3 regions of the Paenibacillus sp. FSL R7-0198 genome follow, and region 2 is predicted to be linked to each of the others. Evidence: a T-box and tRNA genes for the amino acid it is inferred to sense, from the RefSeq annotation. Region 2 holds a T-box; the other regions hold tRNA genes.
What was found. A T-box is a leader RNA that pairs with one kind of tRNA and senses whether it is charged. The one in region 2 lies ahead of ileS (isoleucine--tRNA ligase), so its partner is inferred to be a tRNA-Ile.

Region 1: it encodes a tRNA-Ile, which carries the amino acid that the T-box ahead of ileS (isoleucine--tRNA ligase) is inferred to sense. The anticodon was not compared.
Region 3: it encodes a tRNA-Ile, which carries the amino acid that the T-box ahead of ileS (isoleucine--tRNA ligase) is inferred to sense. The anticodon was not compared.

The regions. Positions count from the first base shown of each region.
Region 1 covers NZ_JBBOCB010000001.1:4,000,532-4,010,905, reverse strand. The annotation lists gene iolG (inositol 2-dehydrogenase) at 1-147, opposite strand, end outside; gene MKY87_RS17365 (CoA-acylating methylmalonate-semialdehyde dehydrogenase) at 216-1,691, opposite strand; gene iolC (5-dehydro-2-deoxygluconokinase) at 1,790-2,800, opposite strand; gene iolE (myo-inosose-2 dehydratase) at 3,000-3,902, opposite strand; gene iolD (3D-(3,5/4)-trihydroxycyclohexane-1,2-dione acylhydrolase (decyclizing)) at 3,956-5,821, opposite strand; tRNA gene MKY87_RS17345 (tRNA-Gly) at 6,213-6,283, opposite strand; tRNA gene MKY87_RS17340 (tRNA-Pro) at 6,294-6,367, opposite strand; tRNA gene MKY87_RS17335 (tRNA-Leu) at 6,375-6,453, opposite strand; tRNA gene MKY87_RS17330 (tRNA-Arg) at 6,471-6,547, opposite strand; tRNA gene MKY87_RS17325 (tRNA-Gly) at 6,555-6,629, opposite strand; tRNA gene MKY87_RS17320 (tRNA-Leu) at 6,640-6,720, opposite strand; tRNA gene MKY87_RS17315 (tRNA-Lys) at 6,727-6,802, opposite strand; tRNA gene MKY87_RS17310 (tRNA-Tyr) at 6,813-6,898, opposite strand; tRNA gene MKY87_RS17305 (tRNA-Thr) at 6,908-6,983, opposite strand; tRNA gene MKY87_RS17300 (tRNA-Phe) at 7,003-7,078, opposite strand; tRNA gene MKY87_RS17295 (tRNA-Asp) at 7,095-7,172, opposite strand; tRNA gene MKY87_RS17290 (tRNA-Met) at 7,199-7,272, opposite strand; tRNA gene MKY87_RS17285 (tRNA-Val) at 7,289-7,364, opposite strand; tRNA gene MKY87_RS17280 (tRNA-Glu) at 7,371-7,442, opposite strand; tRNA gene MKY87_RS17275 (tRNA-Asn) at 7,447-7,522, opposite strand; tRNA gene MKY87_RS17270 (tRNA-Ala) at 7,524-7,599, opposite strand; tRNA gene MKY87_RS17265 (tRNA-Ile) at 7,634-7,707, opposite strand; rRNA gene rrf (5S ribosomal RNA) at 7,746-7,862, opposite strand; rRNA gene MKY87_RS17255 (23S ribosomal RNA) at 7,940-10,374, opposite strand, start outside.
Region 2 covers NZ_JBBOCB010000001.1:1,467,883-1,478,256, reverse strand. The annotation lists gene pgeF (peptidoglycan editing factor PgeF) at 1-123, shown strand, start outside; gene MKY87_RS06310 (YggS family pyridoxal phosphate-dependent enzyme) at 130-831, shown strand; gene MKY87_RS06305 (cell division protein SepF) at 822-1,289, shown strand; gene MKY87_RS06300 (YggT family protein) at 1,297-1,566, shown strand; gene MKY87_RS06295 (YlmH family RNA-binding protein) at 1,582-2,364, shown strand; gene MKY87_RS06290 (DivIVA domain-containing protein) at 2,604-3,113, shown strand; T-box leader at 3,171-3,463, shown strand; gene ileS (isoleucine--tRNA ligase) at 3,803-6,901, shown strand; gene MKY87_RS06280 (DUF5665 domain-containing protein) at 7,067-7,426, shown strand; gene MKY87_RS06275 (TraR/DksA C4-type zinc finger protein) at 7,465-8,202, opposite strand; gene lspA (signal peptidase II) at 8,423-8,917, shown strand; gene MKY87_RS06265 (RluA family pseudouridine synthase) at 8,910-9,872, shown strand; gene MKY87_RS06260 (LL-diaminopimelate aminotransferase) at 9,983-10,374, shown strand, end outside.
Region 3 covers NZ_JBBOCB010000001.1:4,033,923-4,044,296, reverse strand. The annotation lists gene MKY87_RS17615 (AraC family transcriptional regulator) at 1-721, shown strand, start outside; gene MKY87_RS17610 (ABC transporter substrate-binding protein) at 816-1,868, shown strand; gene MKY87_RS17605 (short chain dehydrogenase) at 2,007-2,612, opposite strand; tRNA gene MKY87_RS17600 (tRNA-Gly) at 2,798-2,868, opposite strand; tRNA gene MKY87_RS17595 (tRNA-Pro) at 2,881-2,954, opposite strand; tRNA gene MKY87_RS17590 (tRNA-Arg) at 2,971-3,047, opposite strand; tRNA gene MKY87_RS17585 (tRNA-Gly) at 3,054-3,128, opposite strand; tRNA gene MKY87_RS17580 (tRNA-Leu) at 3,137-3,224, opposite strand; tRNA gene MKY87_RS17575 (tRNA-Lys) at 3,234-3,309, opposite strand; tRNA gene MKY87_RS17570 (tRNA-Gln) at 3,320-3,394, opposite strand; tRNA gene MKY87_RS17565 (tRNA-His) at 3,406-3,481, opposite strand; tRNA gene MKY87_RS17560 (tRNA-Thr) at 3,579-3,654, opposite strand; tRNA gene MKY87_RS17555 (tRNA-Asp) at 3,677-3,754, opposite strand; tRNA gene MKY87_RS17550 (tRNA-Met) at 3,781-3,854, opposite strand; tRNA gene MKY87_RS17545 (tRNA-Val) at 3,871-3,946, opposite strand; tRNA gene MKY87_RS17540 (tRNA-Glu) at 3,953-4,024, opposite strand; tRNA gene MKY87_RS17535 (tRNA-Ser) at 4,042-4,133, opposite strand; tRNA gene MKY87_RS17530 (tRNA-Asn) at 4,137-4,212, opposite strand; tRNA gene MKY87_RS17525 (tRNA-Ala) at 4,214-4,289, opposite strand; tRNA gene MKY87_RS17520 (tRNA-Ile) at 4,324-4,397, opposite strand; rRNA gene rrf (5S ribosomal RNA) at 4,455-4,571, opposite strand; rRNA gene MKY87_RS17510 (23S ribosomal RNA) at 4,647-7,573, opposite strand; rRNA gene MKY87_RS17505 (16S ribosomal RNA) at 7,942-9,494, opposite strand; gene rocF (arginase) at 10,112-10,374, opposite strand, start outside.

The DNA of each region.
Region 1 (10,374 bases), 2.5 Mb from region 2:
GGAGGCCCAAGCCTCCAATTCAGGACCTGCAAACAAGTCACTGATTCCCACAATCTCGGCATGCGGGTTGCGCAGGAGATTGTCTGCATGAATTTTGCCGATCCGTCCAGCACCAATGATGCCAATTCTCACTTTGTCCTTGCCCATTCCGTTATCCTCCCTATGTGCGTCCATATGGGCTAGGCGTTCCCTTAGCCCGAGTGATGCTCTGGTTGTTACCAGCGCGCCGTTACCATCTTCTTGCGAGTGTAGAATTCAACACCATCCGTGCCATTGGCATGCAGATCACCGTAGAAGGATTTCTTCCACCCGGAAAACGGGAAGAATGCCATTGGCGCAGGTACGCCCAGGTTAATACCCAACATGCCCGCATCAATCGTCTCACGGAATTGACGCATACTCGCTCCGCTGCGGGTGAACAGACACGCCCCGTTGGCAAAATCGGAACGGTTCGCCAGCTCAACGGCTTCCTCCAGCGTAGACACTCTTGCCACCGAGAGTACTGGAGCAAAGATCTCATCCTGCCAGATTTTCATATTGCTATCAACTTGGTCAAATACCGTTGGCCCTACAAAATAACCGGATTCACCTGTCGCCTGATCCTTACGTCCATCCCGGATCAATGCCGCGCCTTCCTGCTCTCCGGATTCAATGTAACTGAGTGTACGCTCTTTATGTGGTCCACGGATGACAGGACCTAGGAACACGCCCTCATCCATGCCGTTACCAATGGTAATGCGGTCTGCCGCTTCCACCAGCTTTTGTACCAGTTCGTCAGCCACATCACCCACAGCCACAACAACCGCACATGCCATGCAACGCTCCCCTGCTGAACCAAAAGCTGCACTGGTAATCTCTTTCACGGTTAGATCGAGATCTGCGTCCGGCATAACGATGGAGTGGTTTTTGGCACCAGCCAGTGCCTGTACCCGTTTGCCATGCTTGGATGCAGTGGTGTAGACGTATTCAGCTACAGGTTGTGATCCGACAAAGGAGATCGCTTGAACATCCTTATGTTCCAGCAAACCGTTCACGACATCATGCGCACCGTGAACGATGTTGAGCACGCCGTCCGGAAGTCCCGCTTCCTTGAACAGCTCAGCCAGGCGACCTGCCAGTAGCGGTGTGCGCTCGGACGGCTTCAGGACAAAGGTGTTACCACACGCAATAGCCAGTGGGAACATCCAGCACGGTACCATCATCGGGAAATTGAATGGGGTAATTCCCCCAATAACACCGATCGGGTAGCGGTACATGCCCGACTCCAGTCCTGTCGCGATGTCAGGCAGTTGTTTGCCCATCATCAGATTCGGGGCACCTGCCGCGAACTCGACGCATTCAATGCCACGTAATACCTCGCCGTACGCTTCGGCATAACTTTTACCGTTCTCCAGCGTCACCAGGCGAGCGAGCTCTTCCCAATGTTCAACCAGCAACTGCTGGTAGCGGAACAGAATACGTGCACGGCGTGGAACCGGTGTGCTGCTCCAGGATTTGAACGCTTCTCGTGCTGTCTGAACCGCCAGATCCACGTCCGCTTGTTCGGACAGTGGCACATGTGCAATAACCTCTTCTGTAGCCGGATTCACCACTGGCTCCGTGCGAGTTGACGCTGGGGTTACCCAGGCACCTCCGATCCAGTTTTGTACCATTGTCGCTGTTGCAGACGCTTCAGAAATTCCTTTTCCCATAGCCCTGTCTCCCTTCGCTTATGTGTAATCGCTTATGTTCAACATGTTCATTGTTATAGATCTGTATGAGTACGTTGTTCAAAGTATTGCAACGTGCTTCAAGACACGGTAATCTCGCCCCGATTGCAACGTTCGATGTAATCATTCACCTGTTCCACCGTTGGCATCGCATCCGAACAGCTGTGGCTTGAAATGACGATACTTGCTGCGCCACTGCCATACGCCATGCTGCGCTCAATCGTCCAGCCCTGCATCAATCCATACAGGAAGCCGGCCGCATAGGAGTCGCCTGCACCAAACGTTTTGACCACTTTTGCCGGATAGCTGTCCGCACGGTGAGAAAGCCCTTCGCGTGTATAAGCAATGGAGCCTTCCTTACCGTGTTTGATTACTACAATATTCGCTGAGAAATCAAACCATTTCTGTGCAGTTACCTGATCGCTATGATCCGGATTGTGGTCGAATGTCTCCATCATGTCGAACTCTTCACGTGTACCCAGGATGATATCGCATTTCTCGGCTGCGAGGTTATAATAGACCGCTGTCTCTTCGTCCGATGTCCAAGTGTATGGGCGATAGTCCAGATCAAACACAATAACCGTGCCATGTTTTTTCGCATACGTTAGTGCCTGTAATACGGCTTCACGGGATGGGCTCTGTGCGAGGGCTGTGCCTGAGATTAGCAGCACTTTGGAGTCAGCAATCAACTGCTCTTGTACCTCTTGCGCCTGTAATAACAGATCCGCTACATTGTCCCGGTACATCAGGATACTGCAATCTGTTGGGCTTTTGATTTCGGTAAAAGCAAGCCCCGTCACCGCTCCGGTGTCATCTGTAACTACATTTGATGTATCGATGCCGTTCTTCTCCAAATAACTCTGGATGAATCTGCCCATCTGGTCATTGGCGATCTTACCAATAAAAGCCGTCTCCATACCCAGTCTGGACATGCCAATCGTAATATTGGCCGGAGAGCCGCCAACATACTTCGTGAATGTCATCGTCTCTTCCATCGGGCGATTGATCTCATTGGCGTTCAAGTCGATGCACAAGCGGCCAATCGCGGTGAAATCCTTCTTCCTGGATACGGGAAAGGATACGTAAGTCATTGCATGTGAGCCCCTTTCTGTAGTGGGATTTTACATGTTGTATATGGATATCTAGACTAGTTACTCATTCCATTGTAAGGACTCGTAAACGTCTAGAGTAAGTCAGTTTTATTTTCCAATCGTAACGTTATACTCTTGCTGGCCTTCTTCCTTTTTCACTTCATGGGTGTGGCCTCTGACCGCTGCAATGCTGAACGAATCAGCTGTGTTGGTATAACGATTCCATATAGTTCAAAGATCGCTTGGCATACTCATAAGGGTTATGAATCGCAGGGTCCTGCTCTCCTTCAAGCATCGCCCAGCCATCGTACCCTCGTGTGATCAGTTCTTGCAGAATTGGTGCAAAATCAATGCATCCATCTCCTGGTACAGTGAACACGCCTCTACGAATACAACCGACAAAATCAGACTGCTCCGCGCGTGCTTCATCCAGCACATGAGGGCGAATGTCTTTCAGATGGATATAGGCGACCCGATCATAATGTTTGCGCAACAGTTCAAGTGGATTGGCTCCGCCATAATAGGCATGACCAGTATCATAGAGCAGATACACGAGAGAAGGGTCTGTCAGCTCCATCAGTCGATCAATCTCATCCGGTTGCTCTACCACTGTGCCTCCATGATGATGGTACGTAAGCTTCAACCCATGTTCGCGGGCAATAGCTCCAGCTTCGTTCAACCCTTCAGCGAGAATATGCCATTCAGATTCGTTGAGTCTAAGCACTTCTTTTTCATTCGGTGTCCGTCTTGGATCAAAATGAAGTGACCCGCCTACCTCCGCCGTACTGATCACCTTACTGCCCATGGATTGCAGAAATTCCGCATGTCTGCGATAACTGTCCAGCTCCGACTGACGATACGCCGGATCGGAGAGAAGTACCGATTTCCACTGGGAGACCAGATTGATATTCCTTTTGCTCAATTCCTCACGCAATATAGCAGGATCAGTTGGATATTTACGTCCCATCTCTGTACCTGTCAGCCCAAGACGCTGAATATCATCCAGAATCTGTGCACACGTTGTCGCATCACCATGCTCCTTCACATCTTCACCGACCCAATTGATCGGATGAATCCCAAGCTGGAATGGCAGCTTGCTCATTGCTCCACGTCTCCTTTGTCGTTCAACATTGTGGTTCACTATATTAAACCGGATTAAATAAGTCTTGCTTTAGCGCGGTTGGCTTGCATGGTTTGATGGGCATGAACTACCTTTTCCTCGGCAGATACTTCTGGCACACCTACATTCCACCACGACTCGTATCCACCTGCGTTGGTCCCAGGCACGACCGGAATCTCAATCAGCGTACTCACTGTTTCGTTCTTCGCATCTCGAAGTGCTTGTTCCAGCTGTTCTGCCGTCTCCGCTTTATAGGATTTGGCTCCCATGCTTCGTGCGTGTGCAGCAAAGTCCATTGGCATGTAATCCCCGGTCAGTCGTCCACTCTCGGATTCCCGATAACGGAACTCATTGCCGAACCCGTCACTACCATGTTCCCGCTGCAAATTATGAATACACTGGAATCCATTGTTGTTGAATAATAGAACGGTCATCTTCTTCTGTTCCTGCAAACTGGTCACAAACTCCGAATGCAGCATCAGATAACTGCCATCCCCCACCATGGCGTACACTTCACGATCCGGCTCAGCAAGTGCTGCTCCGAACGCTCCGCTTACCTCGTACCCCATACAGGAGAATCCATACTCCATGTGATACGTCTTTGGTTCAGCCGCACGCCACAGACGATGCAGGTCTCCTGGCAGACTGCCTGCCGCACACACAATAACGGAGGAAGGATCAATCGTCCGATTAACTATGCCGACTGCCGTTGTCTGTGCCAGCCCTGCTTCATGTTGAGCTGCATACAGCCGATCCACTTCTGCATTCCACTCAGCGCGGAGATCAGCGATTTCGGATGCACCATATGCACTGCGGTATTGTCTTTGCTGCAATTCCTTCTGCAAAGCCTGCAATCCTTCGCGCGCATCTGCCAGGATGGCTTTTCCGCCTAACTTGGCGGCATCCATGCCGTTCAAGTTGATGTTGATGAATGACACTTCCGGATGCTGAAAAGCAGAGCGGGACGCAGTCGTGAAATCCGAGAACCGCGTACCGACGCCGATCACAACGTCTGCTTCTCTCGCCAGCCTATTGGCTGCCAGAGAGCCGGTAACCCCGATGGCCCCCACATTCAGTGGGTGGTCCCAAGAGACTGCGCTCTTGCCCGCCTGCGTCTCGGCGATCGGAATACCAAATGCTTCGGCGAACTCCACGAGTTGAACGGACGCCTCAGAGTACAACACACCGCCGCCTGCAACGAGCATCGGCTTTCTGCCTCGGGCAATCTGCTCCGTTGCCCGCTCAATGGCTGCCTGTACCGGGGGGCGACGGTCCAGATAATGTACTTTGCGGGCAAAGAACGATTCTGGATAATCGTACGCCTCTGCCTGCACATCCTGCGGCAGTGCGAGCGTTACTGCTCCCGTCTCTGCTGGATCGGTTAGTACACGCATGGCCTGTGTAACAGCAATCATCAGCTGTTCGGGACGAACAATGCGATCCCAGTACTTGCTGACGGCTTTGAATGGATCAGTGGCTGAGATCGTATAATCACTGCTCACTTCCAACTGTTGAAGTACCGGGTCCGGTTCCCGTGTAGCAAAGTTGTCTCCAGGAAGCAATAAAACCGGAATTCGGTTCACCGTTGCAGTAGCTGCCGCTGTAATCATATTCAAAGCACCAGGTCCAATAGATGTTGTACATGCATAGATCTGTCTGCGGTTCTTCTGCTTGGCATAAGCCGCTGCCGTATGCACCATACCTTGTTCGTTCTTGCCTTGCATATACGTCAGGCTTCCCGGACTGCGCTCCAGCGCTTCTCCAATGCCTGTTACATTGCCATGTCCAAAAATACCGATGATTCCCTTCACAAACTTGGTTTCCACCCCGTCAACCGAGATATATTGCTGATCCAGGTATCGAAGCAGTGCCTGAGCCATCGTTAGTCGAATTGTATTCATGAATTGATCGCCGTCCTTTCCTTTACGGGTTAAGCGCTTAATCTACGTTAAGTTTAAGCGCCTTACCCCTTAAGGTTAAGCGCTTAATTGATATGGTATTACAGGTTAATGATTTACGCAAGCTATTTTTGTAAGCGTTTTTATATAAGTGGTAAAGAAGAGTATATCCAGGCGTTATACGGTGCGTTAGATCTGTTCCATTTGAATAGCGTCCACAATTAACAAGGACAAATTTAAGGTGGGGAAATTTATGCAAGCTCGAGTTACATCCTGGTACATGATAAAGAGCCATATACTTTCTGAGAGCACCACGTACTAAATTACCAATATATCTATGAATGCAAAAAAAGAAAGAGACGGTGAGTACCATCTCTTTCTTTTTCAATATATAAGCGGGTGATGGGAATCGAACCCACGCTATTAGCTTGGAAGGCTAAAGTTCTACCATTGAACTACACCCGCATAACAACAATCGGGATGACACGATTTGAACATGCGACCCCCTGGTCCCAAACCAGGTGCTCTACCAAGCTGAGCTACATCCCGTTATCTATACCGGCGAGAGGACTCGAACCTCCACGGTTTCCCACTCGATTTTGAGTCGAGCGCGTCTGCCATTCCGCCACGCCGGCAAAATATGAAGTTATAATGGCGCGCCCTGAGAGATTCGAACTCCCGGCCTTTTGATTCGTAGTCAAACGCTCTATCCAGCTGAGCTAAGGGCGCAAAATATTGGAGCGGAAGACGGGAATCGAACCCGCGACCCTCGCCTTGGCAAGGCGATGCTCTACCGCTGAGCCACTTCCGCAAATAAGGGATGCGCGTGGAGGGACTTGAACCCCCACGTCAAAGACGCTAGATCCTAAGTCTAGTGCGTCTGCCAATTCCGCCACACGCGCATATAATGGTGAGTCATGAAGGGCTCGAACCTTCGACACCCTGATTAAAAGTCAGGTGCTCTACCAACTGAGCTAATGACTCATAGAAAAACTGGTGGAGGATGATGGATTCGAACCACCGAACCCGTACGGGAGCAGATTTACAGTCTGATGCGTTTGGCCGCTTCGCTAATCCTCCAGGATTACATGGTGCCGGCGAGAGGACTTGAACCCCCAACCTACTGATTACAAGTCAGTTGCTCTACCAGTTGAGCTACACCGGCGTATTAAAGGTGTTATATATGGTGGCTCGGGACGGAATCGAACCGCCGACACGAGGATTTTCAGTCCTCTGCTCTACCGACTGAGCTACCGAGCCTTACTAAATCAAAAAATGGCGGAACCGACGGGATTCGAACCCGCGATCTCCTGCGTGACAGGCAGGCATGTTAGGCCAACTACACCACGGTTCCAGATCACTTTCTCAAGGAAAGTATAATTGCGGGGGCAGGATTTGAACCTGCGGCCTTCGGGTTATGAGCCCGACGAGCTACCGGGCTGCTCCACCCCGCGTCGTTATAAAGTTATATGGTGGAGGCTGAGGGGATCGAACCCCCGACCCTCTGCTTGTAAGGCAGATGCTCTCCCAGCTGAGCTAAGCCTCCATATTATGACCCGTAGGGGATTCGAACCCCTGTTACCTCCGTGAAAGGGAGGTGTCTTAACCCCTTGACCAACGGGCCTTACTGGCTCCCCGAACAGGGCTCGAACCTGTGACAACTCGATTAACAGTCGAGTGCTCTACCAACTGAGCTATCAGGGAATGGTGGAGCCAAGCGGGATCGAACCGCTGACCTCCTGCTTGCAAGGCAGGCGCTCTCCCAGCTGAGCTATGGCCCCATACTCTGGTGTATTTCTTGTTGTGGTCTTGCTATGGGCCCTGGTGGACTCGAACCACCGGCCTCACCCTTATCAGAGGTGCGCTCTAACCAACTGAGCTAAGGGCCCTTATCAATTTTCGAAAAAAAATACCCCAATGGGGTTTCGCTTGGCGGCGTCCTACTCTCCCAGGACCCTGCGGTCCAAGTACCATCGGCGCTAGAGGGCTTAACGGTCGTGTTCGGGATGGGTACGTGTGGAACCCCTCCGCCATCGCCACCAAACGCGTAGCTTACATTTCAGAGTGTTGTTCTCTGAAAACTAGATTCGAAACGAAACATGCGAATTATCACTTGCATATTTGGATAAGCCCTCGACCGATTAGTACTGGTCAGCTCCATGCATTGCTGCACTTCCACCCCCAGCCTATCTACCTCGTCGTCTTCAAGGGGTCTTACATACTGGGAAATCTCATCTTGAGGGGGGCTTCACGCTTAGATGCTTTCAGCGTTTATCCCGTCCGTACATAGCTACCCAGCGGTGCTCCTGGCGGAACAACTGGTACACCAGCGGTACGTCCATCCCGGTCCTCTCGTACTAAGGACAGCTCCTCTCAAATTTCCTACGCCCACGACAGATAGGGACCGAACTGTCTCACGACGTTCTGAACCCAGCTCGCGTACCGCTTTAATGGGCGAACAGCCCAACCCTTGGGACCTACTTCAGCCCCAGGATGCGATGAGCCGACATCGAGGTGCCAAACCTCCCCGTCGATGTGGACTCTTGGGGGAGATAAGCCTGTTATCCCCAGGGTAGCTTTTATCCGTTGAGCGATGGCCCTTCCATGCGGTACCACCGGATCACTAAGCCCGACTTTCGTCCCTGCTCGACTTGTAGGTCTCGCAGTCAAGCTCCCTTATGCCTTTGCACTCTTCGAATGATTTCCAACCATTCTGAGGGAACCTTTGGGCGCCTCCGTTACTCTTTAGGAGGCGACCGCCCCAGTCAAACTGCCCACCTGACACTGTCCCCGCACCGGATTACGGTACCAGGTTAGAACCTAGATACGATCAGGGTGGTATCCCAACGTTGCCTCCATGGAAGCTTGCGCTCCCACTTCAAAGGCTCCCACCTATCCTGTACAGATCGTACCCAAATTCAATATCAAGCTGCAGTAAAGCTCCATGGGGTCTTTCCGTCTTGTCGCGGGTAACCTGCATCTTCACAGGTATTAAAATTTCACCGGATCTCTCGTTGAGACAGCGCCCAAGTCGTTACGCCATTCGTGCGGGTCAGAATTTACCTGACAAGGAATTTCGCTACCTTAGGACCGTTATAGTTACGGCCGCCGTTTACTGGGGCTTCGGTTCACAGCTTCGGGATTGCTCCCTAACCACTCCCCTTAACCTTCCAGCACCGGGCAGGCGTCAGCCCGTATACTTCGCCTTACGGCTTCGCACAGACCTGTGTTTTTGCTAAACAGTCGCTTGGGCCTTTTCACTGCGGCCCCCTCGTGCTATTCACACTACCGGGGCACCCCTTCTCCCGAAGTTACGGGGTCATTTTGCCGAGTTCCTTAACGAGAGTTCTTCCGCGCGCCTTAGAATACTCTTCTCGCCTACCTGTGTCGGTTTGCGGTACGGGCACCTTCACCTGGCTAGAGGCTTTTCTTGGCAGTGTGAGATCATGACCTTCGCTACTACAATTTTCGCTCCCCATCACAGCTCAGCCTTACAATGTGCGGATTTGCCTACACATCAGCCTTACTGCTTAGACGGACATCCATCAGTCCGCGTCACTACCCTACTGCGTCCCCCCATTGCTCATAACGGCTTACGGTGGTACAGGAATTTCGACCTGTTGTCCTTCGACTACGCCTTTCGGCCTCGCCTTAGGTCCCGACTTACCCTGAGCGGACGAGCCTTCCTCAGGAACCCTTAGGCTTTCGGCGGATCAGATTCTCACTGATCTTTTCGTTACTCATACCGGCATTCTCACTTGTATAATGTCCAGCGCTCCTTACGGTACACCTTCAACCCTTATACAACGCTCCCCTACCCCTGATGCAAAGCATCAAGCCATAGCTTCGGTGGTGTGTTTAGCCCCGTTACATTTTCGGCGCAGAGTCACTCGACCAGTGAGCTATTACGCACTCTTTCAATGGTGGCTGCTTCTAAGCCAACATCCTGGTTGTCTGTGCAACTCCACATCCTTTCCCACTTAACACACACTTGGGGACCTTAGCTGATGGTCTGGGCTGTTTCCCTTTTGACAATGGATCTTAGCACTCACTGTCTGACTCCCGGAAGTAAGTCTATGGCATTCGGAGTTTGACTGAGCTTGGTAACCCTTGCGGGCCCCGCACCCAATCAGTGCTCTACCTCCACGACTCTGTTTTCCGAGGCTAGCCCTAAAGCTATTTCGGGGAGAACCAGCTATCTCCGAGTTCGATTGGAATTTCTCCGCTACCCCCACCTCATCCCCGCATTTTTCAACATGCGTGGGTTCGGGCCTCCAGTGCGTGTTACCGCACCTTCACCCTGGACAGGGGTAGATCACCCGGTTTCGGGTCTACGTCCACGTACTATGTCGCCCTATTCAGACTCGCTTTCGCTGCGGCTCCGGCTCTTCACCTTAACCTTGCACGGGAACGTAACTCGCCGGTTCATTCTACAAAAGGCACGCCATCACCCCTAAAACGGGCTCTGACTTTTTGTAAGCACACGGTTTCAGGTTCTATTTCACTCCCCTTCCGGGGTGCTTTTCACCTTTCCCTCACGGTACTGCTTCACTATC
Region 2 (10,374 bases):
CCGGATCATATCGAATGTACAACATGGTGTACAAGTTGTCATCCCGAACTATTTTTCTCCTATAGGAAGGAAAATGGTGTTACAGGGCGTATGGCGAGCTGGATTGGGCTGGAAGAGAGGTGACCCTCTGTGTCATTGGAGGAGCGTATACAACAGGTAAATCAGAAGATCGAGGATGCATGTCGGCGCAGTAACCGTCATCGTGATGATGTGAATGTGATTGCGGTCACGAAATATGTCTCACTTGAAACAACGGGATCGGTGCTGGATCATGGTCTTGAGCATATTGGAGAAAACCGGTGGCAGGATGCACAGGCCAAATGGGAAGCTTTTGGTCAGCAGGGTACCTGGCATTTTATCGGTCATTTGCAGACAAACAAGGTGAAAGACGTGATTGGCAAGTTTCGTTACATACATTCACTGGATCGTTTGTCATTGGCGAAGGAGCTGGATAAAAAAGCAGCTTCACTTGGCATCCAAGTGGAAACGTTTTTGCAGGTGAATATTTCGGGTGAAGAGAGCAAGTATGGATTACAGCCTGAACAGGCAAGTTCTTTTTTGCGTGATATTCGTTCGTTCAACAATCTCAAGGTCGTTGGCCTGATGACCATGGCACCTCATGAGGAAGATCCGGAGCTGACGCGGCCCGTATTTCGTGGATTGCGTGAGCTGAGAGATCAATTGAATGGACAAGCCCTTACAGCAGAGCCATTGACTGAGCTGTCGATGGGGATGTCCAATGATTTTGAAGTGGCCATTGAAGAAGGTGCAACCTGGGTACGGCTAGGATCGATTCTCGTAGGAAAAGAGGAGGGTTCACGATGGGCGTAATGAATAAATTTATGAATTTCCTCGGACTTCAGGAAGAGGAAGAGATTGTGGAACGTGAACGAATGGCTGCGCAGGAGGAAAATGAGGCTGAACATCAGGAAGCTGAAACCTCCAGTCTCGATAAACGTAGAAACCAAAGGGGGAATAATGTGGTGAGCATTCATTCCCAGAAAAATGTTAAAGTTGTCCTGTATGAACCACGTTCTTATGACGAGGCTCAGGAAATTGCCGACCATCTGCGTTCGCATCGTACCGTTGTGGTGAACTTGCAACGAATTCGCCAGGACCAAGCGCTGCGCGTTATTGATTTTTTGAGTGGCACGGTATATGCATTGGGTGGCGGTATTTCCAAAATCGGCGGAAACATTTTTCTCTGTACGCCAGATACGGTTGAAATTCAGGGCTCAATTACGGAAATACTGGCTGACAGCGAGCAAGATTATAACAGAATGAGGTGAGCCACTTTTGTATCAGATTGAAAGCGTGTTGTACACGTTATACCAGATTTACTTTTACATGGTCATTGTCTACATATTGATGTCTTGGCTTCCCAATGCGCGGGAAAGCTTCATCGGTGAATGGCTGGGCAAATTAGTGGAACCATATCTAAGACCATTCCGTCGATTTATCCCCCCTTTGTTCGGTGTGCTGGATATTTCCCCGATTGTGGCGCTGATCGTTCTGCAACTTGCGCTTAATGGGCTGATCTCCATACTTCGATATTTTGTATATTAGGGTAGGGTGACATAGATGAGCGGTGAAATTTACGAACATTTTAGCCATGATGAGCGGGATTTCGTAGATAAGGCTTCGGATTGGGTTGAGCGGGCAGGTAAGTATCATGACATGAAGCTAACTGACTTCCTTGATCCAAGACAGGTTTTTATATTACAGACTCTTGCCAATCGCCGTAACGACGTTCAGATTCGTCTGGATGGTGGTTACGAGGCTGCTGAACGCAAGCGTGCGCTGGTTGCACCTGATTATATGTATCTGGATGATGAGGATATGGGAATGCAGGTGCTCAGTATTACGTCTGATGATCAGAAAATCTCGGAGCTGGAGCATGGGGACTATATGGGTTCCCTGCTCGGGCTTGGGATGAAACGTGGAAAGATCGGGGATATCCAAGTGCTGGAGGACGGTTGCCATACAGTGGTGGCGGCGGAAACCGGCGCTTTTTTATCGCTTCAACTGAATCAGGTGCATCGGTTACATGTGTTTACAGAGTTACTTCCTTTGGATCAGATGCGATGGTCAGAGAGTAAACTGGAGACGATGGACATTACGGTTGCTTCGCTTCGTTTGGATGGAATCTGCGCAGATGTGTATCGGCTTAGTCGCAGTAAAGTGCTGGTGCCGATCAAAGCTGGTCGTTGCCGTGTGAACTGGAAAGTTGAGGAAGATCCCTCCAAATCGCTAAAAGCGGGTGATGTCGTATCCATTCAGGGATTTGGCCGTTTCAAGGTTATGGAACAGGATGGGATGACCAAAAAAGGGCGTTGCCGAGTGAAAATCGGCAAATTTGCCTGAGTCTGTTGCAGGAAAATCCGCTTTCTTGTCGAAATGTTTATCATAAAGGTGTAGAAAATACGCGGTGTATCCGATATACATTAAGTCAAAGCTTTATATGAACGTTGGAGGATGTAATTCTGATCCTGCATTCCGTATACGTTGCCAAGGTTAGGCATCAACGATACGGCCCCTTGGGTGGTACCCATATGCTGCAACCTTCTCTGCACGGGAAGGAACTTTAACAGGAGGTGGACAGCATGCCATTAACGCCGCTGGACATACACAACAAGGAATTTTCCCGACGTTTGCGCGGGTATGACGAGGATGAAGTCAATGAATTCCTGGATCAAGTCATCAAAGATTACGAAGGCGTCATTCGCGAGAACAAAGAGCTGAGCAATCAGTTGCTGTCCGTTCAGGAAAAGCTGGATCATTTTGCCACGATTGAAGAGACGCTTAGCAAAACGATCATCATTGCGCAGGAAGCTGCTGATGATGTGAAGAACAATGCGAAGAAAGAAGCGCAGTTGATCGTGAAGGAAGCAGAGAAAAATGCAGACCGGATCGTGAACGAATCGCTGGGCAAATCACGTAAAATTGCTTTGGAAGTGGAAGAACTGAAAAAGCAGGCATCGATTTATCGTGCCCGTTTCCGCACGCTTGTTGAAGCGCAGCTTGAACTGTTGACTCAGGATGGTTGGGAAGTGCTGGAGAGCCGGGAGCAGGAAGTGCGCGACCGTGAGCGGGAGATGAAAGAAATTTATTAGTCTGTCGCCTGGTTGACTTTTGTCTGCAAAGAGGCTATAACTATATTCATAATGAATAGTGATTCCATGACGGGTTCAGTACGTTATGATCTCATCCCTCAGAGAGTTGGTGGTTGGTGCAAACCAATGGATGAGTTATAGCCGAATATCTCCCCGGAGAAGTGACGCTGAAGCGGTGATCTTGATTGCCGTGTGTAAGCCGAACCGTAAGCCGTACGTTATAACGGCACCCTGCGGTAGTATAGCGGGGCATAAGCGCTGTTGATGACAGAGCATACCCAGGCTTGCCTGGATGTGGTTTGTGATGAACAGAATTAGGGTGGTAACGCGAGTATAGCCTCGTCCCTTTCCAGGGACGGGGTTTTTTTGTGTCCAAAAAAGGCTCTCTCCCTGAGGCCCGAAGGGGCCTCAGGGAGAGAGCCACCCGCCGGGAAAGCGAAGCACCCGGCAACACCCGCCTCGCGGTAAGGCCATGCGGCGTTCACGCAGGGAACAGCCGCAAAATGGCCGCCACTACGCACATCCACCCCTCGCCCATAAGCGCAACCGATCCCCCACCGACAACCCATCCCGGGTGTCCAGAGGGCGGAGCGCCTATGGGGTCCCCCTTGGCAAGGGGGATTTAGGGGGATTGAAACGCTTTTTGTGGACGGTCCACAATCCAACCAAAGAAAGGGAAGATAATCATCATGCAACGAGTTGACGTCAAAGAGAAGGCACGTGCCAGAGAATTACGCGTGTTAGATAAATGGAAAACCGAGAATACATTCAAAAGATCCATTGAAAACCGGGAGGGCAAGCCTAACTTCGTATTTTATGAAGGGCCGCCTACAGCAAACGGTAAACCGCATATCGGCCACGTACTGGGACGCGTAATCAAGGATTTCGTTGGACGGTATAACACGATGAAAGGTTACCGTGTTGTTCGTAAAGCAGGTTGGGATACACATGGTCTGCCTGTAGAACTGGGTGTACAGAAAAAGCTTGGTATCTCCCACAAGTGGGAAATCGAAGATTACGGCGTGGAGAAATTCATTAACGAATGTAAAGCGAGTGTATTCGAGTACGAGCAACAATGGCGTGATTTGACAGAAGGCATCGGATATTGGACGGATATGAATAACCCGTATATCACCCTTGATAACAACTACATCGAGAGTGTATGGAACATCCTGGCGACAATTCATGAGAAAGGCCTGTTGTATCGTGGTCACCGTGTGAGCCCGTATTGTCCTTCTTGTCAGACAACACTGAGTTCTCATGAAGTTGCACAAGGGTACAAAGACGTCAAAGACCTGAGTGCTACAGCGAAATTCAAACTGAATGACAGCGGAGAATTTGTACTGGCCTGGACGACAACACCTTGGACACTGCCTTCACACGTTGCACTTGCCGTGAATCCGGATATGGATTACTCCCGTGTTCGTCAAGGTGATGAAGTGTACATCATGGCAACCAATCTGGTTGAAAAAGTGATGAAAGATACCAAGGGTGAGTATGAAATCATCGGTGCACTGAAAGGTGCTGACCTGGTTGGCAAAACGTACGATCCTCCGTTCAACTACGTACAGGCTGAGAAGGCCAACATCATTCTGGGTGCAGGCTTTGTAACGGATGCAAGTGGTACGGGTATCGTACACATGGCTCCTGCCCATGGTGAAGATGACTACCGTGTATGCCGTGAGAATGGGATCAGCTTTGTGAACATGGTGGACCTGGAAGGTAAATTTGTAGCTGAGGTTACTGACTTTGCCGGACGTTTCGTGAAGGATTGTGATATTGATATCGTGCGATATCTGTCTGAAAATGGACGTTTGTTCAGCAAAGAAAAATATGAGCATAGCTACCCATTCTGCTGGCGTTGTGATACACCGCTTCTGTACTATGCAATGGACAGTTGGTTTATCCAAACAACAGCCATCAAGGACCAATTGATTGCCAACAACAGTGAAGTGGATTGGTACCCGGGTCACATTCGAGAAGGTCGCTTCGGGAAATTCCTCGAGGATCTGGTGGATTGGAACATCAGCCGTGATCGTTATTGGGGAACTCCGCTGAACATCTGGGTGTGCGAGGAGACTGGTGAACAATTTGCTCCACACAGCATTGCAGAACTGCGTGCCCGTGCGGTAGGTGATGTGTCTGAGAATCTTGAATTGCATAAACCATATGTGGATGACGTTAAAGTCATGAGCTCTTGCGGCAAATATGAAATGAAACGTACACCGGAAGTGATCGATGTCTGGTTCGACAGCGGCTCCATGCCGTTTGCCCAGCAGCACTATCCATTTGAAAATAAAGAAGTATTTGAACAGCAGTATCCTGCAGATATGATCTGTGAAGGGATTGACCAGACACGTGGCTGGTTCTACAGTTTGCTGGCGGTTTCCACCCTTTTGACAGGCAAAGCGCCTTACAAAGCGGTTATGGCTACAGGACACGTTCTTGACGAGAACGGACAGAAGATGTCCAAATCCAAAGGTAACGTTATCGATCCTTGGGAAGTCATTGAAGAATACGGTACAGATGCATTCCGCTGGGCTTTGTTGTCTGACAGTGCACCGTGGAACAGCAAACGTTTCTCCAAAGGTATCGTAGGCGAAGCAAAATCCAAAATGGTGGATACGCTGGTCAACACCCATGCATTCCTGACGCTTTATGCTACCATTGATGGATTTGATCCACAGGAGCACCCGTTCCAACTGTCCGCCCACAAGCTGGATCGCTGGATTCTGTCGAGACTGAACAGCCTGATCCTGGTTGTAGAAAAAGCGCTGTTGGTTAACGACTATTTGAACTCTTCCAAAGCGATTGAAGCATTTGTTGATGAGTTGAGTAACTGGTATATCCGTCGTTCCCGTGACCGGTTCTGGGGAAGTGGCCTGACAGAGGATAAATTGGATGCTTACCGTACATTGACTGAGGTGTTGGTGACTACTGCGAAACTGGTTGCTCCATTTACACCGATGCTTGCAGAAGATATCTATCTGAACCTTGCAACAGGTGAGAGTGTGCACATGGAAGACTATCCGGTAGCTAATGAAGCGCTGATTGATGCAGGACTGGAACAGGATATGGAGACGGCTCGCCGCGTGGTTGAACTTGCCCGTAACGTTCGTAACGAAACTGGCATCAAGACACGTCAGCCGCTGTCCGAATTGATCGTTTCTTTGGATAAAGGGTTTGACCTGGCAAGTTATGAAGAGATCATCAAGGAAGAGATCAATGTAAAAGGAATCCGTACGGAGCATAATGATGCGGAATTCGTTGACTTTACATTGAAGCTGAACCTGAAAGTTGCAGGTAAGAAATACGGTAAAAACGTAGGATTCCTGCAAAACTTCTTCAAGGGAATGTCAGCCGATGAGACGCGTAAAGTGGTTTCGGAGGGTGTGCTGAACATCGTTTCTCCGGAAGGCGAAGAGCTGCAAGTGACGAGCGAAGAATTATTGGTTGATAAACAAGCCAAATCAGGCTTTGCTTCAGCATCAGGTTACGGTCTGACGGTTGCGCTCAATACCGAAATCACGCCAGCATTGGAACAGGAAGGTTGGGTCCGTGAAGTGGTTCGTGCTGTGCAGGATACCCGGAAACGACTGGACCTGCCAATTGAGAAAAGAGTACGTTTGACACTGGATGTGGATGCATCCCTTCAGGAAGCTATTCAGGCGTTTGATGATGTGTTGCGTGAAAATGTTCTCGTAACTGAAGTTACATTTGGCTCGAATGAGTCCATGGAACGCATTGAAGCCGGAGGCAAATCGATCGGTATTTACATCGAAGCGTAATTCGGAGCATGTCTCATTCAACAGGGATAGAATATAGAGTATAAACCAACGAGCCGCAGAGGCAGGGACATATTCCCTGTATCTGGGCTCGTTTGTTTTTTGAGCAATAAGGCAATGATTCTATAGTGCAGTCAATCTATATTGATCAAAGGAACTGACCAAAACATGAGCGAACATGACAAGCAAACCGCATCCACTTCACAACAATCAACATCAGATAATCTCAATTCCCATGACAAAATTGAAGAGTTACATACCCTGACGAACCGTCTGGCGAATGAACTGGAACGTTCACGAATAGCGCAATACACAGAATTGCTGAACAGGCCATGGAAATTGATCGGACTTAACCTGTTGTCTGGAGCCGCACGAGGTGTGGGGATTGCGATTGGGTTTACCTTTTTCGCAGCAACGATCATTTACGTTTTGCAGCTACTTGGGGCGCTCAATCTTCCCATTGTTGGAGATTACATCGCTGATATTGTGCGCATTGTCCAGCGCCAGCTTGATATGAACACATACTAAGCGATCAGCGATTGAAGGTGAATGATATCAAAGTGCATTTAGTACATGTCATCCGTCTCCATATCCGGTTCTAACAGACCATCGCCTTCACGGTTCTCCAGGTACTGGCGATATTGTCGATTACGCACGATGGAGACGTCATGACCATAGATGTCCGTGGCAACAAAGCTTTCGTACGCTTCAACGCAGCCTTCCACTTCATCGGTGGCTTCAATCGCCATAACATCATAGCTGTCGATATCGCGTCCTTCAGCCATGGCTGGTGAGTTCGATGTGCCCCAGCTTTCAACAATCTGCCAGGTGTCTTCACCATCGAAGCCATTTTGATCATCACGCTCGTCCAGACTGGTTCGACCAAATGCCGGGGCGAGGAATTCTTCCTCTACAGGACGGTTCTCAGAGACAACGGTTTCCGGTTGATGTTTTTTGCAGTATTTGGTGTAGGGAACAGCTTCCATGCGTTCATAAGGGATGGGTTGCTGGCAGACCGCACATGTACCGTAATGTCCTTCTTCGATGGAGTGCAGTGCAGAATCGATTCGTTCCAATTGGAATTCATCATGTTCTAGCAGGGAAATATCTTTCTCACGTTCATACACCTCCGTAGCTATATCCCCAGGATGGTTATCAATTGGTGATAATTCACCTGTCTGTAGTTTAAGAGAATCTCCAAGGCCATAATGCTCGTTTTCCGAAAGTCTATGTTCAATATCGCGCTTATCGGACATCAGTTGGGAACGTAAAAATTGCAGTTGTTCGGCAGTAAAATGTGACATGATTTTCCCCTTTCTGCGTTCATGTTGGAATCCGGATTTTGACTCTATTGTAGGATGTGCCATTAAGGGCAAGATTACAGAAGGGAAATGTTATCGTTTTTGCCATCAACATTGCGATGTAGGCGTCGTGGACGATTTCCAAACAGCTGTGCTACAATAAACAAGTCTGGCGTAAGCCTGGTATCGTTTGGAAAAGACAAGAACGGAGTGACAAACAAACGTGGTGTATTATATCCTCGCTTTTATCGTATTTTTATTGGATCAGGGAACCAAGTATCTGATTGCAACCCGGATGGAACTCAGAGAAGAAATTCCGGTCATCGGCAATTTCTTTGTCATCACATCACATCGTAACTCAGGAGCAGCATTTGGCATTTTGCAAGACCAGCGTTGGTTCTTTATCGTGGTTACGTTGATTGTGGTCGTTGCCTTGATTTGGTATTTGCAAAAGGTAAAAGATACCCCGCACAAATTGCTGCCTGTGGCGCTTAGTTTGGTGCTTGGTGGAGCAATTGGCAACTTCCTTGACCGGGCATTGACCGGAGAAGTTGTAGATTTTGTACAACTTAATTTCGGAAGTTACACGTTCCCCATTTTCAACATCGCCGATTCGGCAATCTGCATCGGTGTAGCGTTGATCATTGTGGAGACGTTGCTTGAAGGACGGCGCGAAAAAGCAGCCGCGAAGATTGAAGGGAATGAACATCATGAGTAATCCGAATAAGGAACAGATTAACGACGAAGAACTAATGAATGGCAATGAACGTATGGAATGGACCGTTGCCGCTGAACATAAAAAAGAACGAATTGACAAATATATTACGGAAGCTGTGGATAACGTATCTCGCTCCCAGGTTCAATTGTGGATCGGAGACGGGATGGTTACGGTAAATGGTGCTGTTGTCAAAGCCAATGCCAAGTTATCCGAAGGTGATCTTGTTGAACTACAGATTCCTGAACCGGCTGCCGTTGAGATCGTTGCCGAAGATATTCCGCTGGAAGTGGTATATGAAGACAGCGACCTGATCGTGATTAACAAACAGCGTGGTCTTGTGGTGCATCCGGCACCAGGACATACGTCGGGTACGCTCGTTAATGCACTTATGCATCACTGCAAAGACCTCTCGGGTATTAATGGGGAGTTGCGTCCTGGTATTGTGCATCGTATCGATAAGGATACATCCGGTCTGATCATGGCTGCCAAGAACGATCGTGCTCATGCATCACTGGCTGCTCAGTTGAAGGAACATACGGTGAACAGACGGTATATTGCGCTCGTTCATGGTCATCTTAATCATGATCAAGGCACCATTGATGCACCGATTGGACGCGATACCAATGACCGCAAAATGTATACGGTCACAGAACGTAACAGTAAACATGCCGTTACGCATTTTACCGTTACAGAGCGAATTAATGATTACACCTTGCTGGAATTGAAACTGGAGACAGGACGTACTCACCAGATTCGGGTTCACATGAAATTTATTGGTCACCCGCTTGTAGGAGATCCAACTTATGGACGGAATAAAGGCATCAAAATGCAAGGACAGGCTCTTCATGCGGCTATTCTTGGATTTGTGCATCCAACAACGGGAGAATACCTTGAATTTTCAGCTCCGATTCCGCAAGATATGGAAGACGTGCTTGCCTCGCTGCGCAGTCGTTAACAGTTCCAAGAAAGTACAAATGTTCGGATACTTTGTCCATGGCTTTGATCACGCAAATGCTTCATATTAAAGTGTAGAAATTTGCGTCAAATGAGGAGATGAACAACGTTATGAGTATCGATAAATATCAAGAAACTTACATTCAGACTAATTTTGCCGACCGTATCGGTGGCTCCAACTATGGTAAAGACACGAACATTTATAAATTCGAGAAAATCAAACGCGCCAAAGCTTCGGCCAAAAAAGATTTTCCCGATGTGGAACTGATCGACCTTGGTGTAGGTGAACCGGACGAAATGGCGGATGCAGGCATTGTGGCTGCACTCGCAGAAGAAGCTTCCAGACCTGAGAACCGTGGTTATGCCGACAATGGTATTCCTGAATTCAAGGCTGCTGCTGCTTCTTACCTGAAAAACGTATTCAACGTAGAAGGTATTGATGCAGATACTGAAATCGTACACTCCATTGGTTCCAAACCGGCTTTGGCGATGATGCCTTCATG
Region 3 (10,374 bases), 2.6 Mb from region 2:
TCAACACAGGAATCTGTTTTTCTCCAATATCCCTTATCATCTGGGACGTAGCAAACGCATGAATCCTCATATCTGGCAAACCAACGTTGAGTTGTTGATGCAAGCGAGCCCGGATCTCATAATCTGTAATGAGTACGAAGCCCATACGTTAAAAAGAACGCTGCAGCGAATTGCTCCTACCATCGTTATCCCATGGAAAGGATTGAGCTGGCGGGAACACTTCGTACAAGTTGCCTCCATTGTGGGACAGCAACAGGATGCTCAGCAGTGGTTGGAGCAGTATGATGACAAGGTAATCCATGCTAAAGAGCAGCTTACTTATTTCATCGGAAAGGATACGGTCTCCATCATTCATATCATGATGGGTCATCTGTTAATCTACGGGCGACGCAATGGGGGCGCTGTTCTATATAACGACCTGGGCGTGTCCCCTTCACACGATCTGCTTCCAGGGCAAGTCTATCGTGCATTGGATGAACAGGAGTTGCCTCAAATGGTTGGAGATCGCATGTTACTGATTGTGGACCAGGACTTAGAATCCCAGCAACGTTGGCATAAACTACAACATACTCAGCTATGGCAACAATTGATACCCGTGCAGAACCAGCATGTATATCTGCTAGATGAAATGCCTTGGTTGGATTATTCACCATATGCCCATGATCAGATCATCGATGAAACCCTGAAACTTTTTGGTGGTACTCAGCACATTAATCCATGACCGGATAGCACAGAAGGCTATGTCTCCCCCAACATGAGACCGCTACAATATAAAGTGTACTGAGAATCAATATCATTAGAAACACAGGGGGATTATGATGTACAAACAGCATTATGTCAAAATAACGGGGATCCTGTTCATACTCGCCATGTTACTTGTTGCGTGTGGGCAGACACCTGAAAGCACTTCGCAGCAATCTACGGATGGCGTGAAATCAGCTGCGGGGACAGATGGGGACTCATCCACTGAATCAACTACTAAAACCGTGGAGAGCGCCAGTGGCAGCAAAGAAATCCCGGCACATCCCGAACGGATTGTGTCCATTAATATGGAGGACATTCTCCTCTCCTTGGAGGTACCACTGGTACTTGCTACACCTATTGGCCGGCAAGATTACCTCAATGAGCAACTTGAAGCCCAAGGCGTGGCTGTCGAACCCATTAATGAAAGTGTCAATTTTGAAGCTGTAGTCAGCGCAAATCCGGACCTTATTATTGCCAATGCCAGTTTGGATGCCAAAATTCTCGAACAACTTGAGAAAATCGCGCCTACGATCACTTATGATCGCCGTAATTGGCAGGAATCTATCGTACAGGTAGCTACTGCATTGGATATTGAAGAGCGGGCTGAACAGCTTTTACAAAAAAATAAAGATCAGGTAACTGAAGCTCAGAAACTCGCAGCCGATATCACCAAGACCAAACCAACAGCTGCATTCCTGCGCCTGGAAGAGAAAGATATGCGTTTGTTCTTCTCGTCCATTCCATCTACGCCATTCCCAGCTTCTAGTTATGTAGGAGCGGGCTATGAAATTGGATTCACTCCCGATGCTCTCGTTACCAAACTCGAGGCTGAGAATCCAGATCGGATGAATGCCAGTATCTCGGTTGAGCTTTTGCCTGAAATCAAAGCAGACTATCTGTTCATTGTGTCCATTAGCTCAGATGGATCAGCTGAAGCTTTGCAAAAAACAAAAGATGAACTCAACGAAATCCAGCAACTCCAAGTATGGAAAAGCCTACCCGCTGTTCAAAATGATCATGTCTATGTCCTCAATGCTAAGAAATGGCTCATTGATGGCCCCATTGCCGAATCGCTCAAACGTAATGAAATGCTCGAAGTTCTTGGACTACCTGCTTCACAATAGTAAACATACCTCTGTTTCTTCCACAACAAACAAAAGGAGATTCACCGGATTTTCGGTGGATCTACTTTATATTTAATATTCCAAATGGTCTCATCCAGCAGTTCTTCATTCCAGTAATTCTTCATTCACATCAGGCTTTTAATATATTTTAAAGTTTTGGGCTGTTTCGATCCCAAGTGCACTCTGGATAAACGTATTAGCCACTTTCTCTACAGGTACAGGATTAAATCCAATAAAGAAATCCTTATATTTCTCCGCCGACTCTACAAATAAGTTGGGACTAACTGAGTTCAAACGAATGCCTCGTGGCAACTCAAACGCTGCCGCTTTGGCAAACGCATCAATGGCCCCATTGACCATAGCACTTGATGCGCCTTTCTCAATAGGGTGGTCTTGTATTATGCCACTGACCAACGTGAAACTCCCTTTGTCATTAATATAGTGCTGACCAATCAACACGATATTAACCTGTCCAAGCAGTTTACCCTGCACACTAATCATATTGTTCTCAGGTGTAAGTTCTTCGAGTTTCGCATAATGGGTCTGACCTGCCGCCACAATGACGTAATCAATATTTCTCACCGTTTCAAAGAGGGTAGTAATACTCTCTGTCGAAGTCATATCCACCTGAACATCCCCGGATTGTCTACCTGCTGTAATAACCTCAACGGAATAATCTCTCAGTTTCGCAACAACAGCTTTACCTAGCGTTCCGTTTCCACCAATGACCAGAGCTCTTTTCATTACTGTTTGTCCTCCTTTATAAATAAACACGGTAAATCAGATACGAATTGTTCTATTTATTAAAACAAAGATTCTATCCTTAATCAAATGACAATTGACTCTATTTTAAAAGGAATCCACTTATTCTTTTTAACGCAAAAAAAAGCCCTTGCTATAAGCAAAGGCTTTTCTGTATGTTACTCGGAAGCGGGTGATGGGAATCGAACCCACGCTATTAGCTTGGAAGGCTAAAGTTCTACCATTGAACTACACCCGCAAAATAAAAAAATCGGGATGACACGATTTGAACATGCGACCCCCTGGTCCCAAACCAGGTGCTCTACCAAGCTGAGCTACATCCCGATACTTATGAGAATAATGGCGCGCCCTGAGAGATTCGAACTCCCGGCCTTTTGATTCGTAGTCAAACGCTCTATCCAGCTGAGCTAAGGGCGCAAATATTGGAGCGGAAGACGGGAATCGAACCCGCGACCCTCGCCTTGGCAAGGCGATGCTCTACCGCTGAGCCACTTCCGCAAAACATATGGTGCGGTCGAGAGGACTCGAACCTCCACGGGGGGTTAGCCCACACGGACCTGAACCGTGCGCGTCTGCCAATTCCGCCACGACCGCAAAATATAATGGTGAGTCATGAAGGGCTCGAACCTTCGACACCCTGATTAAAAGTCAGGTGCTCTACCAACTGAGCTAATGACTCATAAATGAAATGGCTGGGGATATAGGATTTGAACCTATGCATGACGGAGTCAAAGTCCGTTGCCTTACCGCTTGGCTAATCCCCATTAAAAAATCATGGGGCGATCGAGGGGAATTGAACCCCCGAATGCCGGATCCACAAACCGGTGCGTTAACCACTTCGCCACGATCGCCATAGAGTAAGCCATTCATCCACTAAGAGTATCTTAGTATTAGCAACTGCATCTATAATATACATTCTATCACAAATTCAGATGTAAATACTAAAAATGGTGCCGGCGAGAGGACTTGAACCCCCAACCTACTGATTACAAGTCAGTTGCTCTACCAGTTGAGCTACACCGGCACGGTGTATATTTAATTAAAAATGGCGGAACCGACGGGATTCGAACCCGCGATCTCCTGCGTGACAGGCAGGCATGTTAGGCCAACTACACCACGGTTCCAGATCACTTTCTCAGGGAAAGTATAATTGCGGGGGCAGGATTTGAACCTGCGGCCTTCGGGTTATGAGCCCGACGAGCTACCGGGCTGCTCCACCCCGCGTCGTTATAAAGTTATATGGTGGAGGCTGAGGGGATCGAACCCCCGACCCTCTGCTTGTAAGGCAGATGCTCTCCCAGCTGAGCTAAGCCTCCATAATATGACCCGTAGGGGATTCGAACCCCTGTTACCTCCGTGAAAGGGAGGTGTCTTAACCCCTTGACCAACGGGCCTTGCTAAAAAAATTATCTGGCGGAGAGAGAGGGATTCGAACCCTCGAGACGCTTGTGACGCCTACACGATTTCCAATCGTGCTCCTTCGGCCAGCTCGGACACCTCTCCATATGGCTCCCCGAACAGGGCTCGAACCTGTGACAACTCGATTAACAGTCGAGTGCTCTACCAACTGAGCTATCAGGGAATGGTGGAGCCAAGCGGGATCGAACCGCTGACCTCCTGCTTGCAAGGCAGGCGCTCTCCCAGCTGAGCTATGGCCCCATACACTGTGTATTTCTTTGTTGTGGTCTTGCTATGGGCCCTGGTGGACTCGAACCACCGGCCTCACCCTTATCAGAGGTGCGCTCTAACCAACTGAGCTAAGGGCCCTTATATATCCCTTATTCCTTGGCAAGGGGGGCAAAAAAAATACCCCAAAGGGAAATCGCTTGGCGGCGTCCTACTCTCCCAGGACCCTGCGGTCCAAGTACCATCGGCGCTAGAGGGCTTAACGGTCGTGTTCGGGATGGGTACGTGTGGAACCCCTCCGCCATCGCCACCAAACGCGTAGCTTACATTTCAGAGATCGTTCTCTGAAAACTAGATTCGAAACGAAACACGCGAGTTATCACTTGCTAATTGGATAAGCCCTCGACCGATTAGTACTGGTCAGCTCCATGCATTGCTGCACTTCCACCCCCAGCCTATCTACCTCGTCGTCTTCAAGGGGTCTTACATACTGGGAAATCTCATCTTGAGGGGGGCTTCACGCTTAGATGCTTTCAGCGTTTATCCCGTCCGTACATAGCTACCCAGCGGTGCTCCTGGCGGAACAACTGGTACACCAGCGGTACGTCCATCCCGGTCCTCTCGTACTAAGGACAGCTCCTCTCAAATTTCCTACGCCCACGACAGATAGGGACCGAACTGTCTCACGACGTTCTGAACCCAGCTCGCGTACCGCTTTAATGGGCGAACAGCCCAACCCTTGGGACCTACTTCAGCCCCAGGATGCGATGAGCCGACATCGAGGTGCCAAACCTCCCCGTCGATGTGGACTCTTGGGGGAGATAAGCCTGTTATCCCCAGGGTAGCTTTTATCCGTTGAGCGATGGCCCTTCCATGCGGTACCACCGGATCACTAAGCCCGACTTTCGTCCCTGCTCGACTTGTAGGTCTCGCAGTCAAGCTCCCTTATGCCTTTGCACTCTTCGAATGATTTCCAACCATTCTGAGGGAACCTTTGGGCGCCTCCGTTACTCTTTAGGAGGCGACCGCCCCAGTCAAACTGCCCACCTGACACTGTCCCCGCACCGGATTACGGTACCAGGTTAGAACCTAGATACGATCAGGGTGGTATCCCAACGTTGCCTCCATGGAAGCTTGCGCTCCCACTTCAAAGGCTCCCACCTATCCTGTACAGATCGTACCCAAATTCAATATCAAGCTGCAGTAAAGCTCCATGGGGTCTTTCCGTCTTGTCGCGGGTAACCTGCATCTTCACAGGTATTAAAATTTCACCGGATCTCTCGTTGAGACAGCGCCCAAGTCGTTACGCCATTCGTGCGGGTCAGAATTTACCTGACAAGGAATTTCGCTACCTTAGGACCGTTATAGTTACGGCCGCCGTTTACTGGGGCTTCGGTTCACAGCTTCGGATTGCTCCTAACCACTCCCCTTAACCTTCCAGCACCGGGCAGGCGTCAGCCCGTATACTTCGCCTTACGGCTTCGCACAGACCTGTGTTTTTGCTAAACAGTCGCTTGGGCCTTTTCACTGCGGCCCCCTCGTGCTATTCACACTACCGGGGCACCCCTTCTCCCGAAGTTACGGGGTCATTTTGCCGAGTTCCTTAACGAGAGTTCTTCCGCGCGCCTTAGAATACTCTTCTCGCCTACCTGTGTCGGTTTGCGGTACGGGCACCTTCACCTGGCTAGAGGCTTTTCTTGGCAGTGTGAGATCATGACCTTCGCTACTACAATTTTCGCTCCCCATCACAGCTCAGCCTTAATGATGTGCGGATTTGCCTACACATCAGCCTCACTGCTTAGACGGACATCCATCAGTCCGCGTCACTACCCTACTGCGTCCCCCCATTGCTCATAACGGCTTACGGTGGTACAGGAATTTCGACCTGTTGTCCTTCGACTACGCCTTTCGGCCTCGCCTTAGGTCCCGACTTACCCTGAGCGGACGAGCCTTCCTCAGGAACCCTTAGGCTTTCGGCGGATCAGATTCTCACTGATCTTTTCGTTACTCATACCGGCATTCTCACTTGTATAATGTCCAGCGCTCCTTACGGTACACCTTCAACCCTTATACAACGCTCCCCTACCCCTGATGCAAAGCATCAAGCCATAGCTTCGGTGGTGTGTTTAGCCCCGTTACATTTTCGGCGCAGAGTCACTCGACCAGTGAGCTATTACGCACTCTTTCAATGGTGGCTGCTTCTAAGCCAACATCCTGGTTGTCTGTGCAACTCCACATCCTTTCCCACTTAACACACACTTGGGGACCTTAGCTGATGGTCTGGGCTGTTTCCCTTTTGACAATGGATCTTAGCACTCACTGTCTGACTCCCGGAAGTAAGTCTATGGCATTCGGAGTTTGACTGAGCTTGGTAACCCTTGCGGGCCCCGCACCCAATCAGTGCTCTACCTCCACGACTCTGTTTTCCGAGGCTAGCCCTAAAGCTATTTCGGGGAGAACCAGCTATCTCCGAGTTCGATTGGAATTTCTCCGCTACCCCCACCTCATCCCCGCATTTTTCAACATGCGTGGGTTCGGGCCTCCAGTGCGTGTTACCGCACCTTCACCCTGGACAGGGGTAGATCACCCGGTTTCGGGTCTACGTCCACGTACTATGTCGCCCTATTCAGACTCGCTTTCGCTGCGGCTCCGGCTCTTCACCTTAACCTTGCACGGGAACGTAACTCGCCGGTTCATTCTACAAAAGGCACGCCATCACCCCTAAAACGGGCTCTGACTTTTTGTAAGCACACGGTTTCAGGTTCTATTTCACTCCCCTTCCGGGGTGCTTTTCACCTTTCCCTCACGGTACTGCTTCACTATCGGTCGCTAGGAAGTATTTAGCCTTGGCAGATGGTCCTGCCGGATTCATACGGGGTTTCACGTGCCCCGCACTACTCGGGATCCGTCTCGGAGGGAACAGACTTTCAACTACAGGGCTTTTACCTTCTTTGGCGGGCCTTTCCAGACCTCTTCGCTTAACCGGTTCCTTTGTAACTCCATGTGAGACGTCCCACAACCCCAAAGAGCAAGCTCTCTGGTTTGGGCTTCTCCGCGTTCGCTCGCCGCTACTGACGGAATCACTATTGTTTTCTCTTCCTCAGGGTACTTAGATGTTTCAGTTCCCCTGGTATGCCTCACACTAACCTATGTATTCAGTTAGGTGTAACTGGAAATTACCCCAGCTGGGTTTCCCCATTCGGACACCCCCGGATCAAAGCTTGCTTACAGCTCCCCGAGGCAGTTTCGTTGTTCGCCACGTCCTTCATCGGCTCCTAGCGCCTAGGCATCCTCCGTGTGCTCTTAGTAGCTTAACCATTTTGTTCCGGTTTCGGTCGCTCGCTTCCCTTGATTTGGACTACGTCCAAATCCAAAAGTCGCTCTCACCCGATACCATCACAAAAGCAATTTAACTACCTTTATACACTTGACTTGTTTGCACAAGTTCAGCTTAAAGGAATGTTCTAATTCGCGTTTGTTTCGTTTCGATATCTAGTTTTCAAAGAACAAGCTCCATGCAAAAGCAAGCTGTTTTGAGAGTTTGAGCTCTCAAAACTGAGCAACGAGTGAGTGTTGTGCTCTTCATTTCATCCACACCGAAGTAATGGACCAGAATGAATCGCTGTTGCAGGTTCTCAGAACCTGCTTATTTGAATGTTTCCACTCGGGAAACGATTCTCCATAGAAAGGAGGTGATCCAGCCGCACCTTCCGATACGGCTACCTTGTTACGACTTCACCCCAATCATCTATCCCACCTTCGGCGGCTGGCTCCTTGCGGTTACCCCACCGACTTCGGGTGTTATAAACTCTCGTGGTGTGACGGGCGGTGTGTACAAGACCCGGGAACGTATTCACCGCGGCATGCTGATCCGCGATTACTAGCAATTCCGACTTCATGCAGGCGAGTTGCAGCCTGCAATCCGAACTGAGACCGGCTTTGTTGGGATTGGCTCCATCTCGCGATTTCGCAGCCCGTTGTACCGGCCATTGTAGTACGTGTGTAGCCCAGGTCATAAGGGGCATGATGATTTGACGTCATCCCCACCTTCCTCCGGTTTGTCACCGGCAGTCTATCTAGAGTGCCCACCCGAAGTGCTGGCAACTAAATATAAGGGTTGCGCTCGTTGCGGGACTTAACCCAACATCTCACGACACGAGCTGACGACAACCATGCACCACCTGTCTTGAATGTTCCGAAGAAAAGGTACATCTCTGCACCGGTCATTCAGATGTCAAGACCTGGTAAGGTTCTTCGCGTTGCTTCGAATTAAACCACATACTCCACTGCTTGTGCGGGTCCCCGTCAATTCCTTTGAGTTTCAGTCTTGCGACCGTACTCCCCAGGCGGAGTGCTTAATGTGTTAACTTCGGCACCAAGGGTATCGAAACCCCTAACACCTAGCACTCATCGTTTACGGCGTGGACTACCAGGGTATCTAATCCTGTTTGCTCCCCACGCTTTCGCGCCTCAGCGTCAGTTACAGCCCAGAGAGTCGCCTTCGCCACTGGTGTTCCTCCACATATCTACGCATTTCACCGCTACACGTGGAATTCCACTCTCCTCTTCTGCACTCAAGTCACCCAGTTTCCAGTGCGATCCGGGGTTGAGCCCCGGGATTAAACACCAGACTTAAATGACCGCCTGCGCGCGCTTTACGCCCAATAATTCCGGACAACGCTTGCCCCCTACGTATTACCGCGGCTGCTGGCACGTAGTTAGCCGGGGCTTTCTTCTCAGGTACCGTCACCTTGAGAGCAGTTACTCTCCCAAGCGTTCTTCCCTGGCAACAGAGCTTTACGATCCGAAAACCTTCATCACTCACGCGGCATTGCTCCGTCAGGCTTTCGCCCATTGCGGAAGATTCCCTACTGCTGCCTCCCGTAGGAGTCTGGGCCGTGTCTCAGTCCCAGTGTGGCCGATCACCCTCTCAGGTCGGCTACGCATCGTCGCCTTGGTGAGCCGTTACCCCACCAACTAGCTAATGCGCCGCAGGCCCATCCCCAAGTGACAGATTGCTCCGTCTTTCCAGTTTCCTTCAGGCGAAGAAAACAACTATTCGGTATTAGCTACCGTTTCCGGTAGTTGTCCCAAACTTGAGGGCAGGTTGCCTACGTGTTACTCACCCGTCCGCCGCTAACCATCAGAGAAGCAAGCTTCTCTTCAAGTCCGCTCGACTTGCATGTATTAGGCATGCCGCCAGCGTTCGTCCTGAGCCAGGATCAAACTCTCCAATAAAGTATTGAAAAGAGCGATAAGCTCATTTTGAATCTGACGAGATTAAAAATCTCATTTGTGCTCCAGCCGATCCAAGCCAAGGCTTGTTTCCAACTTTCGCATTCATTCTGCAAGCAGAATGTTTACTCACTCGTTGTTCAGTTTTCAAAGATCAAACTTGTTCCGTTACCGAATGTCGTTCTCTTCAGCAACTCTTATATAATATCATGTCCGAACCAACTTTGCAAGCTCTTTTTTTTAAGTTTCTTTCGAAGCTTATTTCATTTGCTTGCCGCACCGTGTAAACCGTGTTTTCTTGGCCGGAATTAGAATATATCATGTACAGATTTCAATTGCAAGTCTTTTTTCAAAAATGATAATCAACCCACATCATCAGCACAATATGTAATCTGACGCTCCTGTACTTTAGAAATAACTCTCCGCATCCTCATTACGACGCTTCTAATATACTTATCCATTAAACATAACCAGGGAAGCCACTTCCACTGCGATTGCAGTGAACAATTGATTGTGACTAGCCCTGGTTTTCGAAGATCTCAGTTTTCTTTCCTTCTATAATAGATAAGAAATTATATTCCTTAGGCAAAGCTTGCACACTCCGCATCACTTCTCAGTGCTTACAATATGCGCTTACCAAGTAACGAAGCGATCAGTTCCACACCAAGCCTTGCCGTATGTCTATTGTGGTCAAACAACGGATTCACCTCAACCAGTTCCATCGACGTAACTTGATTTGTGGAAGCAAGTATCTCCAATGCATAATGTGCCTCTCGATAATTCAAACCACCCGGTACTGGGGTGCCCACACCCGGAGCTTCCCGCGGATCCAGACAATCCATGTCAAAGCTGACATGAATACCATCTGTCCCTTTTCCCGCAG